DNA from 4 places in the Heyndrickxia sp. FSL K6-6286 genome. Region 4 is predicted to be linked to each of the others. Evidence: riboswitches for the same ligand, from Rfam matches in the RefSeq annotation. Region 4 holds a riboswitch; each other region holds the start of a gene.

Region 1 (5,195 bases), 1.2 Mb from region 4:
TATTAGGATTAATGATGGCTATTGATATGGGGGGACCTGTAAACAAAGCCGCTTACTTATTCGGTACTGGATTAATCGCAAGCGGAGTCTATGAGCCAATGGCAGCAATTATGGCAGCAGGGATGGTTCCTCCATTAGGTATTGCTATAGCGACTACTTTATTTAAGCATAAATTTAGCAAGCAAGACAGAGATGCAGGTAAAGTAAACTATATTATGGGGCTATCTTTTATAACCGAAGGTGCCATACCATTTGCAGCTGCTGATCCAATTCGAGTGATCCCTTCTTTAATGGTAGGTTCAGCTGTTGCGGGAGGCTTGTCAATGATGTTTCATATTGGACTTCGCGCACCACACGGTGGAGTTTTCGTATTTCCACTAGTTGAGGGTAGTTGGCTTCTATATTTGCTTGCGGTTGTCATTGGGGCAATTGTTTCGGCCGTATTAATAGGAGTCTTAAAAAAGCCTTTAACAGAATCACGCCAATAAAAAGCTAAAAGCATAAGTTAAGTAAAGAAAATGAAGAGAGATACTTCTTTCAATATAGTGAGGAGTATACTCTCTTTTTTATGCGCTAAAAATCTTAATTTTATACAAATAGTTTAACAGTAGAAGCTAAATAAACAGACAACGGAAAAAAGTATGAAAACAAGCTGTGCTATTTCTGAAAAGGTTTGGGGTATTATATTTCTTCATCAATACAATGAAAGAATAAACGTTTTTTCTTAGTCAGCTATGTAGCTTTACAATGTTCAGACATACAAAATCGTTATATACTATGATCATTGATAGATGGTCTATGCACTTATAGTATGCTTATTTTGTCTTATCAATATTTAGTTCCTAAGAATGTGTTACAACGATAGAACCAAACATAAATATCTAATACTCATAAATTAAATTTTTTCGAAGAAAAGGTGATAATGATGATCGAAACAGAAAGATTATTACTTCGAAGATTTACAGAAGATGATGCTGAGTTTATTTTAAATCTCCTTAATGAGCCTGATTGGATCAAATATATCGGTGACAAAGGGATTAAAACCATTGAGGATGCAAAAAAGTATATCGAGCAAAGCCTTATAAAAATGTATAACGAGTTGGGATTTGGTTTGTATTTAGTGACTTTAAAAGAAGATGGAATACCTATTGGTATGTGTGGCTTGGTTAAGAGAAATGGATTAGAGGATGTTGATTTGGGTTTTGCTTTTCTGAAAGACTTTACAGGTAAAGGGTATGGATATGAATCAGCTCGGGCAGTCATGATCTATGCAAAAACCGAATTAAATATAAGTAGGCTCGCAGCCATTACAACTACCGATAATCATGCATCAGAAAATCTTTTATTAAAATTAGGATTTCAATTTGACTTATTAACGAAATTATCCCAGGATGCTGATCCATTAAAACTATTTATAAAAGAGCTAAATTAAAAAAGGCTTTTTAGGATTCGTTTTACCTTTAGGCTGTTTTCGTATCGTTTGTTACTTGTGTAAAAGATTTTTTTTAAAATTATTCTCCCTGCAAAATCGAAATTTATTCAGCAAAGAGGTAGTGCCGAGAAATATATTAGATAGATTCGGTTTTGCTCACTACTATTCTCTAAGTCGAGATATTCGAACTTAGTTATCTTTATGATGTTCTTTTCATGAATTCTGAAAGTACTATATTGATTATAGCTAAAGTTAAAAGCTGGAGTGATCAACACTCCAGCTTTAGTCTCATTTAAAATATTCTGGGTACGCCATTTTAGCAACTAATTCAACCGCTTCAGCAATTCTTGGGCCTGGGCGCGACATGATATCCGAGTCCAATTGGTATACTCTATCCTTATTAATCGCTTCTATGGTTTCCCATCCTTTACGAGCTTTGATTTCTGCTACAGGGCCTTCGATATAATCGACAGTTGTTGCAATGATTTCAGGATTCTGCTTGATGACTGTCTCTTCTGAAACCTTGATCCAACCTTCTTGATTCCCAAAGATATTCTCTACACCAGCTGTTTGGAGGATTTCTTGTTGGAATGTGTTTTTGCCTGTTGAATAAATATCAGGAGATGGGCTTATTTCAAAATATACGCGTTTTGGTTTTTCGATATTTTTTAATTTATTTTCGATATCATTTATATGAGTGCGAATATTGGTAATAAGTTCTTCCCCTTTTTCTTTCACACCCATTACTTCTGAAATTTGTTGGATATCACCATAAACATCCTCAAAGGAAGAAGCAGATTGTATGACAAATACAGGAATACCTGCATCTTCAATTGGTTTTAAGGCATTTTCATCTCCGATTGTATAAGCAATGACAATATCTGGTTTTAGTGCAATAATTTTTTCTGTATTAATGGTAACAGAGTCCGATACACGTTCAATTTTACTTGCTTGCTCTGGATAATTATCATATTCCGTTGCGCCAATTACTTTATCTCCAGCTCCAATGGCAAAAAGAATTTCAGTATTACTAGGCTGCAATGAAATGACCGTTTCAGGAGCTTTTTTGAAGGAAACTTCTTTGCCCGTATCATCCTTCACGGTATACACTTTTACTTGTTCAGGTGTATCCCCTTTTTTAGGTTCATTGCTGCTCTGATTGGATTGGCAGCCTGCTAAGAAAATGATTAACATGATAGCTGTTAGCCAATGAAACAAATGATATTTCTTCAAGTTATTTCCCTACTTTCTTTTTTATCGGTCTTATTGGATAAGATTTACTGACAAATTGGATTTCTTCAACACCTTTATCCTTGTTTACATAGACCGCCATGTAAAATAGGACATTAGCTAGTAGATTCGTATAATTGAATAAGATATCCGGAACCTCTCTTTCAAGACTTACCTTATGTAAAGCACGAACGGACTTTTTTGCCTCACTTCTACATACATGTAGAGCACATGCAGCAGCCGTCCCTTGTGGAAGTACAAATCGATCAATGCGACCATCTGTTTCCGTAACATAAAAATCATACATGCTGCTTAGACGATTTAAATCTTCCTCGCTAATGGCAAGCTTTCCGCGTACAGATCCATTTAGATGATAGGCCATTGGAAGCAAGTACATTAAATCTTCATAAACAATAGGAATATCCTTTGTTAAGGAAGCAGCTTGTCCAATACGCGTTGTTAATGAATCTGTTCTAATTTCGAAATCAACGGTTGAAGCGGATTCGCGCATAAAGGGATAGCATAAATAACGTAAGTCTTTTTTTACCATGTCTTTTTCTCCTAATCTTAAATATTTTAAATGCTTACCTCATAACACTTCAGAAAAAATTCGTCTGGTTTCGATCTATATAGTTTCATAACGAGGATATCAATATACTTGTAAAATAGAACACAAAAAAACCGCCCAGATAGAATTTGGCCGGCGGGAAAATGATCCTTTATTAAACGATATGAAGAACCAATCGAGCTGCCATAAAATCTCTTATCTTCCGAAGAGCATGTTACGTTCAAGAATAGGCAGGTCTCCTGGCTTGTGCGTCAATTTACTTTAAGAACCTTCCCGTTTTCGATGTTGCAAACAGTGGTTTACTTCTTATTTCATCGGCACTTACAGTTGCGGAAACAGCTTCGGTATCACACCGAATTCCCTATTAATGCTAATATCTTAGCAACCTATTCCCTGCAGGTATTCACTTACTACAAGTGTACAATGAAGAGAGTGAATAATGAAGCATTTTTTTATACTCTGAATAGGTTGACATTTTCCTTTCGTAAATATATAATCTTCTACAATCAAAATATGGAAATCAATGATCGGAAGGAAATGATAAGTCCTTGATTATAGAGAGCGTTTGGTTGGTGGAAAAACGCATCAAGGTTATCATGGTGACATCCGTAAGTGCTGAAAGAAATGCTTAAAGGCAAAGTAGAATCAGACGGTACCACTCGTTATGTGGAATGAGAGGCTGGTAAAAAGGCAATCTGGGTGGTACCACGGAAAAAATTCGTCCCTATGTTTATATAGGGGCGAATTTTTTTATTTGATTCTTTATCAATGAAAAGGAGGAAGTCAAAATGATTCGAATAGTAACGACGGAAACACCTTATAAGGCTGGTGAAACGGTAAAATTATCGGGTTGGGTTCACAAACAACGTTATTTATCAAAAGTTACCTTCCTGTTACTTCGGGATAGGGGCGGGATTATTCAATGTATTTTGGAGAAAGAATGGTTAAATTTCAAAGTAGAAAATGAATCAATTGTTGAGATCATCGGGGACGTTGTTGAATCAAAGAAACAAAAATTGGGCGTAGAAATACATGTGAGAGATATTAGAGTGATCAATAAAAGTCAAAAGGAGATCCCATTTGAAATCAATCAATCGGAATTGAAAGCTGGAATGGATCATCTTCTTAACCATCGTACCTTATCTTTAAGACATGAAAAAAATCAAGCCATTTTTAAAATTCAAAGTGTATTATCACAGTCATTTGGCGATTTTTTTACATCACATGGATTTACACGAATTTTTACACCAAAAATTGTCTCTCAGGGTGCAGAAGGAGGTGCAAATGTATTTAGCCTAAATTATTTTGGGAAAAACGCCCATTTAGCACAATCACCTCAATTTTATAAACAAATGATGGTAGCAAGTGGTTTCGAACGTGTTTTTGAAATCGGGCAGGTATTTCGAGCGGAGGCACATCATTCATCAAGACATTTAAATGAATATGTTTCTCTTGATGTTGAAATAGGATTTATTGACGATGTAAAAGAAATTATGGAATGGGAAACAGATGTACTTAAATATATGATCTCACGTGTAAATGACCAATGTAAACGGGAGTTAGAAATTCTTGATGTTAAACTTCCGTGTATAACTGAGATTCCGTGCTTAACTCTTTACGAAGCACAGGAAATATTAAGTAGTCAATATCAAAAAGCATCTCCTGAAGGGGACCTAGATTCCGAAGGAGAGCAATTAATAGGTGAATACGTAAGAGAAAAATATAATAGTGAATTTGTCTTTATTACCAATTATCCATGTGAAACACGTCCAATGTACACGATGCCTAGTAATGATTTAGGATTAACAGAATCATATGATTTATTGTACAAAGGCTTAGAAATTACTTCTGGTGGGCTTCGTATTCATGATTATGAAATGCTGTTACAGTCATTCTCAAGTAAAGGATTAAATCCAAATGATTTTGCCTCATATATTGAAATGTTTAAATATGGTGTACCTCCAC
Region 2 (5,195 bases), 1.4 Mb from region 4:
ACAATATCGACCAGACTTGCTCTAGTTACGATTCCAACAAGTCGATGCCGCTCATCTACAACCGGTACGTATTTCATTCCTCTTTTTAAAATTTTTCGAACCGTATCTCTCACCAATGTATCTTTTTGTACAGCTAAGGTTTCCGTTTCAAGTACATCAGCAACTAGATTCGTTTTTTTACGGTTTTGATCGATCATCTCTACATCTATATAACCTTTTAATAGTTGATAACGATCAATGACTAAAAGAGAATCGACCCTACGGTCTTTCATAATTTGAATAGCTTCGGATAATGACTTATCTTCTGTTATGGTTATTGGTTTCGAATTCATTATTTGCTCAACGGTTTGAATATTTGGACGCGCTTGAAGTAAACGTTCCTTTCCAATGAATTCTTCAACAAAATCATTCGCAGGTTCACGTAATATTTCATCAGGAGACCCTACTTGGACTAATTTCCCATCACGCATAATAACAATCTGATCTGCCAATTTTAATGCTTCGTCCATATCATGCGTAACGAAAACAATTGTTTTTCCTAATGATTTCTGTAATTTTTTGAATTCATCTTGCAATGAATCTCTTGTAATAGGATCCAATGCACCAAATGGTTCATCCATTAAGATTAATGGCTGGTCTGCAGCTAGAGCCCTTAGTACCCCGATCCTTTGCTGCTGTCCACCACTTAGTTCATGTGGATAGCGATCTAAATAATCTTCTGTCATATTTACAAGTTTGAGCAGTTCTTTTGCTCGGTCACGGCGCTTTTCTTCCGGCCATTTTAATAGTTTTGGAATGAGTGATATATTTTGTTGAATGGTCATATGAGGGAATAAACCTATTTGTTGAATGACGTAGCCAATTTCACGTCTAAGTTGTACGGGATCTTTTTCTAAAATATTTTTTCCATTAATATAAATACTTCCACTTGTTGGTTCTATTAAACGGTTAATCATTTTCATCGTCGTTGTTTTCCCACAACCACTTGGACCGATAAAAACGATAAATTCGCCTGCTTTAAATTCAAGATTTAAGTCATCAACCGCTTTTTTTCCTCCCTTATATATCTTTGTAACATGATCAAATTTTAACAAATCGATACACCTCCGTAATTTTACCAATGAAACAGTTGGAACAATTAACCATTTGGTATACTATGCAATTTTTTTCGTATATGTCACTATTTAAGTATAACGTAAAGTTTGTAAAATAAAAAGTTTATAGATTGCATATATTGCATCAATTTTACATTAATATAAATAGTTAAAGACTATCATCCTCTCATTTCTTACTATTCCTCCTTATTGCTTTCATTTCCTCATTCAGAAAAGATTTTATTTTTCATTGGATATATGATACATTGACTTTGTATATGAGGTATTTAAAGGAGCAAACTACCTATGGAAGAAAAGCACTTGCGAGTCATTGATCAAGCTAAGGAACAATATATTGAAAAAATTGCTGATAATATGAAGACGTATGGAGTTTCCCCTACAGTCGGTCGTATTCTTGGTATTATTTATATGAATAGAAAACCAATGACATTAGATGAGCTATCCACTGCAACTGGAATGAGTAAAACAAGAATGAGTCAAGTTGTTAGAGAGATGCTAGATATTAATATTGCTGAAAAAGTTTTTGAAAAAGGGGTTCGTAAAGATATTTATGATGTAGAAACAGATTATTACGAAACCTTTATTTCAATTTTCACCTCAAATTGGAGAAAAACGATTAACCGCAATAAAATTTTTGAAAAAAAATTAACACGTGAGCTGCTGATGTTAAAAGATAATGAAGAATTATCACAGGAAGCAGAAGATCAAATCAATGAATTATTAAAGGAAATGAAAATTTGGTCGGATTATTATCAATGGCTTACTCGTTTAGTTGACTTTTTTGAAAGTGGTGAAATATTCGAGCATGTGCCGAAAACCACTGAATGGAGAGGAAAATAATTAACATATAAGCTCCGTGGTAATATACCCTTTTTATATTGAAATAAAACATAGAAAATATTTCAAGCAGTAGTTTTCATGTAAAAATCTACTGCTTTTTATTAAGCTTTTTTCTAAGTTAAAATAAATATAAACGTTATAAAATTTTTCACTCTCATTATTTCCTTTCATCCTATAAAAGAAGGTGACCAATTGACTGGAATTATACTATTTGATGGAGTATGTAATTTTTGTAATGGAAGCGTACAATTTATTATAAAAAGGGACCAAAATAAATATTTTAAATTTGCTTCTCTTCAAAGCGAAGTTGGGGAAAAATTATTAATGGAGTATAGAGTAAACAGCTTAATTGACAGCTTTGTACTTATTGAGGGTGGCAAATTGTACACAAAATCGGAAGCGGCATTACGAGTTTGCCGAAGTCTTAATGGATTATGGAAATGGGGATATGCTTTTCGAATTATCCCACTACCAATAAGAAATTTGATCTACGATATTATCGCGAAAAATCGTTATCGCTGGTTTGGTAAAAGGGATAGCTGTATGATCCCATCAAAGGAAGATCAGGAAAGATTCTTATTATAGTAACCTATCATTATGATAAAAATAAAATGGAGTCGTCATATAAATGTAAAGAACGACTCCATTTTTTATACAAATATTTTAAGGCTGTTTTTTGAGTAATAACTCTTTTTCCCAATCAGCTTCCAGCATAACTTTTGGCACTGGTGTCGGTTTTCCGTATTCATCAAGTGCTACCATTGTTAAGGTGGATGTAGTTGTTAATCGTTTTTCTTCCTCCTCTAAATTCTCACACTCGACCTTTACATAAACCTTCATTGATGTCCTCCCAGTTGAAAGGACAAATGCCTCTAAAGTCAAAATGTCGCCAACTTTTGCAGAGGAAACAAAATGAACAGCATCGATTGACGCAGTTACTACGACTTTTCGAGAGTGCTTCATTGCTGAAATAGCAGCAATTTCATCAATATACGATAAGATGGTTCCTCCAAAAATAGTTTCCATATGGTTCGTATCTGGAGGTAATACTAGTTTAGTTTGATAGGTTCTTGATACATTTACAGAAATTGTTTTCTCCATCATTTCTCCACTTTCATGTATATTTACCACTATGAAGTACAGGAGAGAAGAAATTAAAATTAAAGGTACTGACCATTTTTCTTAAGACAGATTCCCCTAACATAAAATAGATGTTTTACCTATCTTAAATGGTAAATCACATATTGTTAGCCAGTCCTAAAAATACGCTGATAGCAGAACAGACCAAATCATTAATTGTCTATTAATCTACCAATGTGTACGAATCTTCCCAACTCCCGAGGAAAATAAGTCGCTATAAATATGGCAGGTCTCCTGACTCGTGTATCATTCTACTTTAAGTCCTTCCCATCCAAAATTGGACAGTGGTTATCCTTATTTCGTCAACACTTACAGTTGCGGGTACAGTTCTGGAATTTCACCAGATTCCCTTTTAATTTTTGGCAAACACCATATTTATCGGCAAATATTTCACTATAGTAGTATAGAATTATCATAATATATTATGAATTGACTTACAATTTATAATTTTAAAGATTAAGTGAAAAATATTGAACGATTTGTTCTCTTTCTGTTGCTTAATCAAATTTTATACTTTCCAGTTCAGGAATCGTTTGCAACATTTTTAATATTTCAGTCTCCTTTTTCTTCAACTTCTTTGATTTTAATTGTAAATCCACGACAAAAAGTGGATGATTATCAACTGACGTTACTTTTACCTGGTACGATTTCACATCTAAATGATTTTCGGATAAAATAGTGAGTGCCGCAGAAATCGCTTCATTTGTTCGAACATGAATCGTTAATTTATGAAACTTCGGAAAAACTGGTTGAAATAATCTACTTAAAATTTCTAAAGCAATTAATACTAAGAGCGTTCCAAAAATACTTACAATATACATGCCTGCACCTATCGCTAATCCAATTCCAGCTGTTGACCAAAGTCCAGCTGCAGTTGTTAACCCATGAACGGATTGACGTTGTATAAGAATGGTACCTGCACCTAAGAAACCAACTCCACTGATGACTCCTGCCGCAATTCGGCTTGGGTCTAATTCAATTGTTCCACTATTTACAACATCAAAAAATGCATATTTTGAAACGATCATTGCTAATGCACTTCCGACGGCCACAAGGAAATGGGTACGTAATCCTGCTTCTTTATAACGCTTTTCTCTTTCAAATCCGACAAGTGCTCCCAATATCCCCGCAATTACAAGTCTTGCAATTAATTCAAGCTCTATCATTATATATGACCCCTTTCCCCATTAATTTATGGCTTTGATGATTATGCTATTACAAATCTAACATAGATTCATTTTTCCTTTCTAAAGGTTTGATTAGGTTTCAATCTCACTAGCAAAACTAAGTTACATCTATTTATATATGTTTTATTAGTTTATCCTACTTAAAAAATAAAAAAACGAGTGTATAAAAATATACACTCGAACTTAGTTGCAAGCTCTTAAAATAGAAATCCTGCATTTAATTTATAACTTATGCGATGAAAGTTGCAATTTTCTTTTGGCAATCGTTCCTAAACGCACAGATAATCCTATTGCAATAATTGTAAAGACTATAATCATTACTATTACACCAATCCAACCAAAATCACTATAGAACATACCTCCCACCGTACCACCTATACTTGAACCTATATAGTAAAAGAATAAATAAAGTGACGAGGCTTGTGCTTTATCATGTGTCGATAATTTGCCAACCCAGCCACTTGCAATGGAATGTCCTGCAAAAAATCCAAAGGTAAAAACGGCTATTCCAATAATTTTTAACCAAAGATTTGTATTTAACGTGATACATGCTCCGATTAGCAAAATCAATAAAGATAATTGCAAAATCTTACGTCTACCATGCTGATCAGCAAGCATTCCCATCCATGTCGAACTAAACGTTCCAACAATATATACAATAAAAATAAAACCGACGATTGTCTGACTTAATGAATACGGAGGAGCAATTAATTGAAAGCCAATATAATTATAAAGTGAAACAAAGCTTCCCATTAATAAAAATCCAGTCCCGAATAAATAGATTAATCCTGGCTCATTGAATTGACTGAATAAAGATTTTCCTAATTTAACCACATCAAATTTTCGCGGCTGGAAATGAGTTGATTTTGGTAACGTAAACCAGAATAATAAACTTGCAATTAAACTAATAATT
Region 3 (5,195 bases), 2.0 Mb from region 4:
AGGGCTTGACAATATAATCATCTGCTCCATGATCTAAGCCAGAAACACGATCTATCACACTATCACGTGCTGTAATCATTATAATTGGTGTATCTTTCTCCTGACGTAATCTTCGACAAACTTCCATTCCATTTAAGCTAGGGAGCATTAAATCAAGTAAAACAACATCCCAATCTTCTTGTAGAGCCGACTGCAAACCTTCACGTCCATCATTAGCCACCTTTACCTCATAGCCTTCATATTTGAGTTCGAGTTCAATAAATCTTGCTAAATTCTTTTCATCTTCTATAATTAATATCCTTTTCATTTGAACACCTGCTTCATCTAACAAGTTTTCTTACTCTTCTTATTTTATACGAGTTTTAGAAAAAATTAAATCCATTACCGCATGGACTATTTCAACTGATTGAAAGGCAAATAACATAATCGCTGTTGCACTAAAAAATACGATGGGAATAAATCGTATCCACATAATGATGCGCCTCCTTTAAGATATACATATCATACAAAGCATAGATGAAAATCAGATGAGAAAAAGATAATAAAAAGAAAAAAAATAACCGGCTATATTAGCCGGAATTAAAGAAAGAACTTTATAATGAGTATAAAAAGAACTAACCATAGTAATGGGTAACAACTATGTAATGTCCTTTTAACGCAAAATCAATGGTACATAATAAATACTAAAGACTCATGAAAGAAAGATTAAAAATTCATGAGAAAATGTATTTTTCTCATCATACACTATAAATAATTGTTAAGAAAACGTTCATATTTTAACATTTTTCTATAAGTTGTCAATATAACAAATTACGTATAATTAAGGTAAACAAATCAAGGAGGTTTGCAAAATGACATTACGAATAAATAATCAAAGTTGGGTTTGGTTCGTTCTTTTAGCTACCTTGATATTGCTTGCGAATTTTTTACTATATAGGGTTGAATTTACACAACCAATTACACCCCTGATCACTATTGGTTCCTTTTTAGACTTTATTGTTACAATCCCCATACTAGCATATTTTTTTATAATTAGAAGACGCCTCTCCATTAAATATCTCTTTGCAATTATAGGTGCAGGGTATGTTGCCGCATGGCTGATTATTCCCGCAACTTATTTTCAAACACTATCCGCTGCAAAATACATTTTATTTGCTGTAGAAGGCACTTTTATTATTTTTGAATTGATTTTAATAGCATTATTATTAAAAAGACTACCTTCAGTTATAGACACATTCAAATCAAAACATGAGCGGATTCCTTTTTTTAAGGATCGATTAGAAAATTCCTTTCTCACCCATTTTAAGCCTTCAAAATTTCTATTTATTCTTATCTCAGAAATCTCCGTTTTTTATTATAGTTTGTTTGCATGGAAAAAAAGACCTAGTCATATACACTTCAAGGCCTTTTCATACCATAAAAAGACAAGTACGATCGCATTAAATATCATGATCATTCATGCTCTAATTATTGAATCTATAGGCTTTCACTTTTTATTACATCAGTGGAGTCCAATCATAACAATAATCGCTCTTGTGATTAATATATACGGTTTATTCATGTTACTTGCCGAAATACAAGCAGTTAGATTATGCCCTTATTTGTTATCGGATCAAAACCTAATTCTTCAAACAGGGATCATGAAGAAAATAGATATTCCTTTAAAACTTATTCTTTCCGTCAATGAGTACACTCGTTCCTCTCCTCTTTCTAAGCAGGAACTAGCTTCTATTTTTGATGCAGCTCCTTCTGACTTTATCAAGGAAAAGCCACAAATAGAAATAATTTTAAAAGATCCAATTCAGGCATCTTACTTGTATGGTATGACAAAAAAAGTAAATACTATTCATTTACGTGTTGATGACCCTCTATTATTTTTAAACACATTAAAGAACAAAATAGAATCATAGTGTTATGAGATTCTATTAGAATTTGAGTATTTAATAGATATATATTGTCATGAAAGCATCGAATATGCTATGATAAAACACAATATATAGTTATATACTATTTTTCCACAACTAAATATTGAATTATTTCAAGCGAAGGTGTCCATTTACTGGACTTAATAGGGAATCCGGTTTGACTCCGGAACTGTCCCCGCAACTGTATTTGTGAACGAACAAGACTAACCACTGTATCTAAATAGATATGGGAAGGTTCTTAAGTAGGCTGCACATAAGTCAGGAGACCTGCCTTTTCTTGAAAGTTTCAAATTTCTTCGGGGATTGAGAAGATGAAACGATAGTGAGAGTTTTTTTACTTTTATTTTTTTACATCTTTTCCTATCGTTTGATCCGCTCAACTTACTTGTGACGGATCTTTTTTTATGGCTTTTTTTAGACAAGTTTATTAAAAGTCACATTATCTATTGGAGGGAAAAAAATGACTCTAGTAACAAAGGGTGCTGAAATGACGGAATGGATGAATCACATAATGCAAATATTAGAAGGTTCTGATACAAAAAACGAAGATCTAACGTCGCTCTTGTTGTTTGGTAAAAATTTATTTGAGCAAAAACCATGGCTACCCGAGGATGAATGGGTAAATCAAATAATTCTAGAATGTTTATCAAACATAAACGCAGAAAATCCTAATTGGACTTATCATGCCTCTAACCTATTTATGGAACATCTATATTACAAAGCTTCACAAACACGTGGATACTTATTCAAAAATAAATATGGAAACCTACTAGAATTAATTGTTCGTCTTACAAAAGATGGTATTTATTCAAGAGAATTATTAAACAAGTATACAGAGGATGACATTCATTTGTTTGAATCCTTTATTGATCCGACAAGGGATGGACTTTTTACATATATTGGTATACGTACTTTAGCTGACAGATATTTGGCAACCGACCACAAAAAAAGAGTGTTTGAGTTACCTCAAGAACGTTGGATGATTATTGCGATGTATTTAATGCAAAATGAACCTATTGAGAATCGTATTCAGTTGGTAAAAGACGCTTACTGGGCATTAAGTAATCTTTACATGACCGTCGCTACACCTACACTATCTAATGCAGGAAAAAATTACGGGCAATTATCGAGCTGTTTTATCGATACTGTTGATGATAGTTTACAAGCCATCTTTGATAGTCATACTGATATTGCTAATCTATCAAAAAATGGTGGAGGTATTGGTGTTTATTTAGGAAAAATTCGTAGCCGTGGCAGTGCGATTAAAGGATTTAGTGGTGCTTCCTCTGGAGTACTTCCTTGGATGAAGCAATTAAATAATATTGCAGTGAGTGTGGATCAATTAGGGCAAAGAAAAGGAGCTATTTGTGTTTACTTAGATGTATGGCATAAGGATATTACTTCCTTTTTAGATTCTAAATTAAATAACGGGGACGAACGATTACGTACACATGATCTCTTTCATGGTGTTTGTCTTCCAGATTTGTTTATGGAACAAGTGGAGGCTCGCGAAAATTGGTATTTGTTTGATCCACATGAAGTAAGACAAACCCTAGGTTTTTCTCTAGAGGATTATTATGATGAACAAAAAGGCAAAGGAAGCTTTAGAGAGAAGTACTGGGAATGTGTTAACCACCCTACCCTGACGAAAACGAGTATACCCGCGATTGAATTGATGAAGAGAATTATGAAAAGCCAACTTGAATCAGGTGGTCCCTTCATGTTTTATCGTGATGAAGTGAATCGAAAAAATCCAAATAAGCATCAAGGTATGATCTATTCTAGTAATTTATGTACAGAAATTATGCAAAATCAAAGCCCTACAACGATGATCAGCCAATACACTGAGGATGGGAAAATCATGATTGAAAAACAGCCAGGCGATTTTGTTGTATGCAACTTATCATCTATTCATTTAGCTAAGGCAGTGAAAGATGATGTTCTTGAAAAACTTATCCCAATTCAAGTTCGGATGCTAGATAATGTCATTGATTTAAATACAATCCCTGTCGTACAAGCACAATTAACGAACAAAAAATATCGTGCAATAGGATTAGGAACATTTGGATGGCATCATTTACTAGCTTTAGAGAAAATTTCGTGGGAAAGTGAAGAGGCAATTGAATATGCAGATAAACTATATGAAAAAATTGCCTTTTTAACGATTAAGGCTAGCATGTTATTAGCACAAGAAAAGGGCGCATATGAGCTGTTCCACGGATCGGATTGGGAAACTGGTTCTTATTTTGATGCTAGAGGATATTTCAACTCTGAAAGCTCCCATCCCTGGTTACGATTATTCCAAGATATCCAAAAATTCGGGATAAGAAATGGCTACCTAATGGCAGTTGCTCCTAACTCATCAACATCATTAATAGCAGGAAGCTCAGCAAGCATTGATCCAATTTTTCAAAAGTTTTATTCAGAGGAAAAAAAGGATTATAAAATCCCCGTAACCGCTCCGGATCTAAATGCAGAGACAACTTGGTATTATAAATCCGCCTATTTCATAGATCAGCATTGGAGTATCCGGCAAAATGAAGCCAGACAAAGACATATTGATCAATCCATATCATTTAATCTTTATGTTCAAAATACCGTTCAGGCGAAGGAGCTATTAGATTTACATCTTCATGCTTGGAAAGCTGGTTTAAAAACTAGCTATTATTTACGCTCTACCTCTACAACGTTAGAAGAATGTGATTCTTGTTCAAGTTAAGAAGGGAGAAAAAGGAATGTCTAATAAACTACAAACACGCAAGATCATTGACAATACAGCACCAAACCGATCAACATCAATCATTAATGGAAGATGCTCCAATATACTTAATTGGGATGATGTTCGCTTTTCTTGGGCCTATCCTAAATATAAGAAAATGCTAGGAAATTTTTGGACACCGTTTGAAATAAATATGTCCCAAGATATAAAACAGTTCCCAACTTTATCAAAAGAAGAACAGGATGCCTTCTTAAAAATCATTGGTTTATTAGCCTTACTAGATAGTATTCAAACCGATTACGCAGGCAAAGTAGCCGATTACTTAACAGATTCTAGCTTAAATGCACTAATGATTATTTTGGCCCAGCAAGAAGTTATTCACAATCATTCCTATTCCTATGTTTTATCTAGTATTGTCCCAAAGCATGTCCAGGATGAAGTATTTGAATTTTGGAGAACGGAACCAGTTTTAGAAAAGCGGAATGAATTTGTTACAAATGGCTATACAGCTTTCGCTACAAGACCAAGTGTAGAAAACCTATTAAAATCTA
Region 4 (5,195 bases):
AATTGGAAGTTCTGATGGCTGAATAATCGTTCGTGACACTAAGTCTGCTATAATTAAAAACCCTGCTCCAAAGAGTAGCGATAATGGTAGTAATCCTTTATGATTAGGTCCACGAATAATCCGTATTAAATGAGGAATCACTAATCCAACAAAACCAATCGCACCTGAAACTGAAACGGCAGCACCAGTTAATATTGATCCAGCAATTAGAATAAGAAGCTTTCGCTTTTCAACATTTACCCCCAGATGTTGGGCACGTTCTTCACCTAATGACATCGCATTAAGCTCTTTCACATTCATTAATAATAATATTGAACCTATGAGAAAGAATGGAATAATAATATATACATAACTCCACCCTCGCATAGATACACTTCCAAGTAGCCAACCAATGATTTGTCTTAACTCATCGCCTGTTAAAGCAATGATTAGGGAAATAAACGAACTAAAAAATGAACTAAATATAATGCCAGTTAATATAATTGTTTCTACTTTCATTGATCTCTCAATTTTTTTTGCAAAAAATAAAACACTAAATATCGTAATAAATGAACCAATTATGCTCATTAATGGCAATGTAAGTATTCCGATGAATGGTATAGATAAATGAAAGAATAATGTTGCAACTGCTCCAACAGAGGCTCCAGACGACACCCCTAAAGTATATGGGTCTGCTAAAGGATTTCGAAGCAACCCTTGAAATGCCGCACCTGCAATCGATAATGAAGCACCAACTAGCCCAGCCAATATTACACGAGGCAGTCGAATATCTAAAACAATATTCGTATTCATCGCATCTATTTTATCACTTAATGGAAAGTGGAAAATAGCCGCTCCGATGATTTGGATGATATCCTTCATTGGCACCGTTACTGAACCAATGGAAATGCCTATTAAAATAGAAAAACTTAAAAAAACCACTCCAAATAGATAAGGAAAATAATTATTCTTCCGTAGATACCGAATAGTAATTGGCTTCTGCAGTCTCTTTCAACTCCTTTTAGTACATTTGAAAAAGGACTGTCTAAAAAGGAGACAGACCCCTATGCCTTTAGACAGCCCCTATTTCTATCAATCAATTTTCTTCTGTTTTGTTCTCTTTTCTTTTGCCGTCACGAAAAACCTTGGCACTTCGAATATATTCTACATCTTTTTTTCCTGATCGGTGATTAATTACTCTTGCAAGAGCAAAAAAATAGTCCGACAAACGATTCAAATACATTTGAGCGAGTGGAGGAACAATTTCTTCAGCTTTTGAGAAACTAACAACTAGACGCTCAGCACGTCTTGTAACTGTTCTTGCTATATGAATAGAAGCAGCCGCTTTTGTCCCACCAGGTAAAATAAAGCGTTCCAATTCAGGTGTACTGGCGATATACTCATCAATCTTCTCTTCAAGGTAATCAATCATGTCTTGTTGAAGCTTATAAGGACGTTTAGTTGATTTTGTCGCTAGATCCCCTCCGCAATCAAATAATTCATGTTGAATTTTTTCAAGATCATCAAGTACGTCAGAAAAAAGATCGGGATCCAATTCAGCCATCGCTTGTCCAACAAAACAATTCACTTCATCCACTGTTCCATAAGCTTGTACCCTTAAATCATCTTTATCTACTCTACCACCGATGATACTTGTTTGCCCCTTGTCACCTGTTCTAGTATAGATTCTCATAACATTTCCTCCTCACTCTTATCTCCACTTATTTAAATGTATCGGGATATATTGCCTTTGCCATTTCCTCTAAACCTTCCACAAGACGTGGACCTGGTCTTGACACTTTGTCAGAATCGACACTATATACTCGTTTATTTTTAATGGCGGATACTTCTTCCCACCCTTTACGGCTATAAGCTTGTTCTACTGCGTCCTTTACATAATAACCATATGTTATGATCATTACATCCGGATTTGCTTTAACTGCTGCTTCTTCCGAATATTTCGGCCATCCTTCTTCAGCAGCTGCAATATTTTTGGCGCCAAGCATTTCTAGCATTTCATTCATGAAGGTACCTGAACCTGCTGTATAAATATCTGGTGGAGCAGAGATTTCCATCCATACATTTGGTTGCTCCTCCTTGGAAATTCCTGCCGCCTTTTCTTTAATTTCTTCAACTTTTGCTTTCATTCCATCGACAATTTCATCCGCTTTTTCCTTTGTCCCAGTTGCTGCACCAATCATTTCAATCGTTTTATACGTATCTGCAAATGAGCTTGCATTATTGACGGCAATAACCTTAATTCCTGAATCCTCTAATTGCTTTAATCCATCCTTAGAATTATGAGCCTGTGAAGCATCAGCTAAAACAATATCAGGTTTTAAAGAAATTATTTTTTCAACATTGAATTCTTGTCCACCAACTTTTTCCTTTGACTGCGCCTGTTCGGGATAATTGTCAAAATCCGAGACACCAACAATTTCTTTATCTAACCCAAGGGCAAAGGCTGTTTCTGTATTACTTGGAAGAAGGGAAACAATTTTCTCTGGCTTCTTATCAATAGTAATTTCTTTATCGGTTCCATCCGTAATTGTTACGGGAAAAGCTTGGTCTTGTTGCTTAGTCTCCTGCTTATTATCACTTACTTTCTTTTCACTATCCTGCTGTGTACCACATGCAGCCAATATAAAAATTAGTAAAAAAATAGGTATAAATCTTAATAGCTTTTTCATTTGTAAACTCCTTTTTACATTTAAAATAGTCATAAAGATGGCCGTTTTCACAAAGATCCTTTATCCTCCATAATTAATGTAGAAGGAAAAAAACAATACATTTGTTCATATCTTTTATGAAAAAGACCTAAAAAAAACATCTCTAATAAAAGAGATGTCATATGTAAAACGGTATAATAGCAAATCATGCACGCTAAAAAACGTTTTCGTCAACACCCCCCTATCCTCGTAGGCAAACTGGTGCACTCAAAAAACAGGCAGGTCTCCTGGCTCATGATCATTGCTCCCTGTACCTTCCCTTATCCTTTAATGGATAAAGTGGATATTACAGTTTGCTCCCATTTACAGTGGCGGGACCGCGTTGGAATTACACCAAACTTCCCTTTTAAACCTTCACAAAGAAAGTACCTGTTTTCGTTGCAATATATTAAATTTTCAACCATTAACAATTATACAGGAAAGATATATGGATGACTATCCTGAAAAATTTTATGCTAATAAATGATTTACAGCACTACCAAACTCCCAGCACATCTAACATGACAACAAAAATTAAAATTGGTGCAACAAAACGTATGAGGAAATACCAAGCTTCGAACAGTCCTCTTTTAAGACCGCTCCCTTGTTTTAATTCCTCGTAAAGAACGGATTTCTTCACTTTAAGTGGTACAAAAATAGCGATAAGAAGGGCACCAAGCGGCATTAAAATATTACTAACGGTATAATCCATTAAATCGAAAAATGTTTTACCTAAAAGAGTAACATCACCTAACGCTCCGTATGAAAGGGCAGATGGAATACCAAAAATAAAGATGGCAATTCCGATGATCCATGACCATTTTTTACGTCCTTTTATATCCTTTTTAGTGATCACAGACACAATAATTTCAAGCATAGAAAAAGCTGATGTTAATGCCGCAAAAAGGAATAAAATTAAAAATGCTATAAAGAAAAGCATTCCAAGCGGTAACTGACTGAAGACTGTTGGAAGTACATTAAATAACAGTACAGGTCCTGCACCCGGCTCCAATCCTAAAGCAAATACTGCTGGAAAGATTGCTAAACCAGCTAAAAGTACAATGACTAAATTCATTACTACAATAGAAAAAGCTGAACGGGGTAAGCTTTGATTTTTCGGTAAATACGAACTATACGTCACCATTACTGAAACACCTACACTTAACGTAAAGAATGATTGCCCCATGGCTTCCAAGATCGTTTTTGAAGTTAATTTTGAAAAGTCCGGTTGCAGTAAAAAGGATATACCAGCCATTGCTCCATCTAAGGTAATTGAACGAATAACTAATAATATAAATAGTATAAATAATGCAGGCATCATAATCTTACTTGCTTGTTCAATCCCTTTTTGAACCCCTCTTGCAACAACAACAATCGTCATTAGAATAAATAATAATTGCACGATTAAACTAATAATTGGATCAGAAATTGTGTCCCCAAATACTTGTGTATATTGATCAGATGAAAGACCGTTTAACTGACCGGTAATCGCCTTGTATAAATAAATAATGATCCAACCACCAATGACACTATAGAAAGAAAGTAAAATAAAACACGCAATCATACCTAAAATTCCTATCCAGTGCCATTTCGCTTTTGGTGCTATTTTTCGATACGAATCCACTGCATTTTCTTGTGTTAATCGACCAATGGAGAATTCCGCTAAAAGCAATGGAAGTCCTAGTAATAATGTAAATAGAATAAAAATTAGAAAGAAAGCTCCTCCCCCATTTTGACCTGCGATATAAGGGAATTTCCAAATTGCTCCTAAACCTATTGCTGACCCTGCTGCAGCTAATATAAAGCCAAGCTTTGATGACCACTGTTCTTGCTGACTCACTCTCATTCTCCTCTCAGATGTAAACAACTATGTTTCCTATATTCTCGTTTGCAGTTGTCATTAAGGGGTCAGACCCCTTAATAGACAGCTACGATTTTGCTTTAAGCAAGTTTGTTTTTAAACCCCTTTAATTCATCCATAAATGTATGGAATTGCGGAATATCCATTTGCTGGGCGGAATCCGATAAAGCAACAGCAGGATCAGGGTGAACCTCAGCCATGACTGCGTCTGCCCCAATTGCTAATGCTGCTTTTGCCGTTGGAAGAAGCAAGTCTTTTCGTCCTGTTGAATGGGTAACGTCTACCACTACTGGTAAATGAGTTTCCTTCTTCAAAATCGGAACAGCTGAAATATCAAGGGTATTCCGAGTTGCTTTTTCGTACGTACGAATTCCCCGCTCACATAAAATAATTTGGTCATTTCCTTGTGAAATAATGTATTCAGCCGCATGAACAAATTCATCAATGGTTGCAGCCAATCCCCTTTTTAATAAAACAGGCTTATTTACTCTTCCAACTGCACGTAATAAATCAAAATTCTGCATATTCCTCGCTCCAATTTGGATCACATCAACATATTCAAGAGAGATTTCCACATCATTCGGATTGAGTATTTCACTAATAACGGCTAAATCATATTCATCCGCAACTTCACGTAATATTTGCAG

Evidence for each region. Region 4 has a riboswitch for cobalamin ahead of MHI39_RS21815 (ABC transporter substrate-binding protein). Riboswitches for the same ligand answer to the same signal wherever they lie in the genome.
Region 1: linked by a shared signal. The riboswitch ahead of MHI39_RS01495 (hypothetical protein) and the one ahead of MHI39_RS21815 (ABC transporter substrate-binding protein) in region 4 are both predicted to bind cobalamin.
Region 2: linked by a shared signal. The riboswitch ahead of MHI39_RS14925 (acyl-CoA thioesterase) and the one ahead of MHI39_RS21815 (ABC transporter substrate-binding protein) in region 4 are both predicted to bind cobalamin.
Region 3: linked by a shared signal. The riboswitch ahead of MHI39_RS11460 (ribonucleoside-diphosphate reductase subunit alpha) and the one ahead of MHI39_RS21815 (ABC transporter substrate-binding protein) in region 4 are both predicted to bind cobalamin.

Annotation. Positions count from the first base shown of each region.
Region 1 covers NZ_CP152029.1:266,598-271,792, forward strand. The annotation lists partial or broken gene MHI39_RS01480 (fructose-specific PTS transporter subunit EIIC) at 1-488, shown strand, start outside; gene MHI39_RS01485 (GNAT family N-acetyltransferase) at 920-1,432, shown strand; gene MHI39_RS01490 (ABC transporter substrate-binding protein) at 1,721-2,665, opposite strand; gene MHI39_RS01495 (hypothetical protein) at 2,667-3,212, opposite strand; cobalamin riboswitch at 3,442-3,635, opposite strand; T-box leader at 3,745-3,959, shown strand; gene aspS (aspartate--tRNA(Asn) ligase) at 4,019-5,195, shown strand, end outside.
Region 2 covers NZ_CP152029.1:2,939,529-2,944,723, forward strand. The annotation lists gene MHI39_RS14910 (betaine/proline/choline family ABC transporter ATP-binding protein) at 1-1,094, opposite strand, end outside; gene MHI39_RS14915 (GbsR/MarR family transcriptional regulator) at 1,401-1,955, shown strand; gene MHI39_RS14920 (thiol-disulfide oxidoreductase DCC family protein) at 2,148-2,540, shown strand; gene MHI39_RS14925 (acyl-CoA thioesterase) at 2,619-3,056, opposite strand; cobalamin riboswitch at 3,302-3,484, opposite strand; gene MHI39_RS14930 (MgtC/SapB family protein) at 3,593-4,264, opposite strand; gene MHI39_RS14935 (MFS transporter) at 4,505-5,195, opposite strand, start outside.
Region 3 covers NZ_CP152029.1:2,266,082-2,271,276, reverse strand. The annotation lists gene MHI39_RS11475 (response regulator transcription factor) at 1-307, opposite strand, end outside; gene MHI39_RS11470 (hypothetical protein) at 347-472, opposite strand; gene MHI39_RS11465 (hypothetical protein) at 852-1,910, shown strand; cobalamin riboswitch at 2,030-2,215, shown strand; gene MHI39_RS11460 (ribonucleoside-diphosphate reductase subunit alpha) at 2,386-4,644, shown strand; gene MHI39_RS11455 (ribonucleotide-diphosphate reductase subunit beta) at 4,661-5,195, shown strand, end outside.
Region 4 covers NZ_CP152029.1:4,312,509-4,317,703, forward strand. The annotation lists gene MHI39_RS21805 (iron ABC transporter permease) at 1-972, opposite strand, end outside; gene MHI39_RS21810 (cob(I)yrinic acid a,c-diamide adenosyltransferase) at 1,076-1,672, opposite strand; gene MHI39_RS21815 (ABC transporter substrate-binding protein) at 1,701-2,669, opposite strand; cobalamin riboswitch at 2,908-3,096, opposite strand; gene MHI39_RS21820 (sodium-dependent transporter) at 3,184-4,533, opposite strand; gene MHI39_RS21825 (bifunctional 3-deoxy-7-phosphoheptulonate synthase/chorismate mutase) at 4,629-5,195, opposite strand, start outside.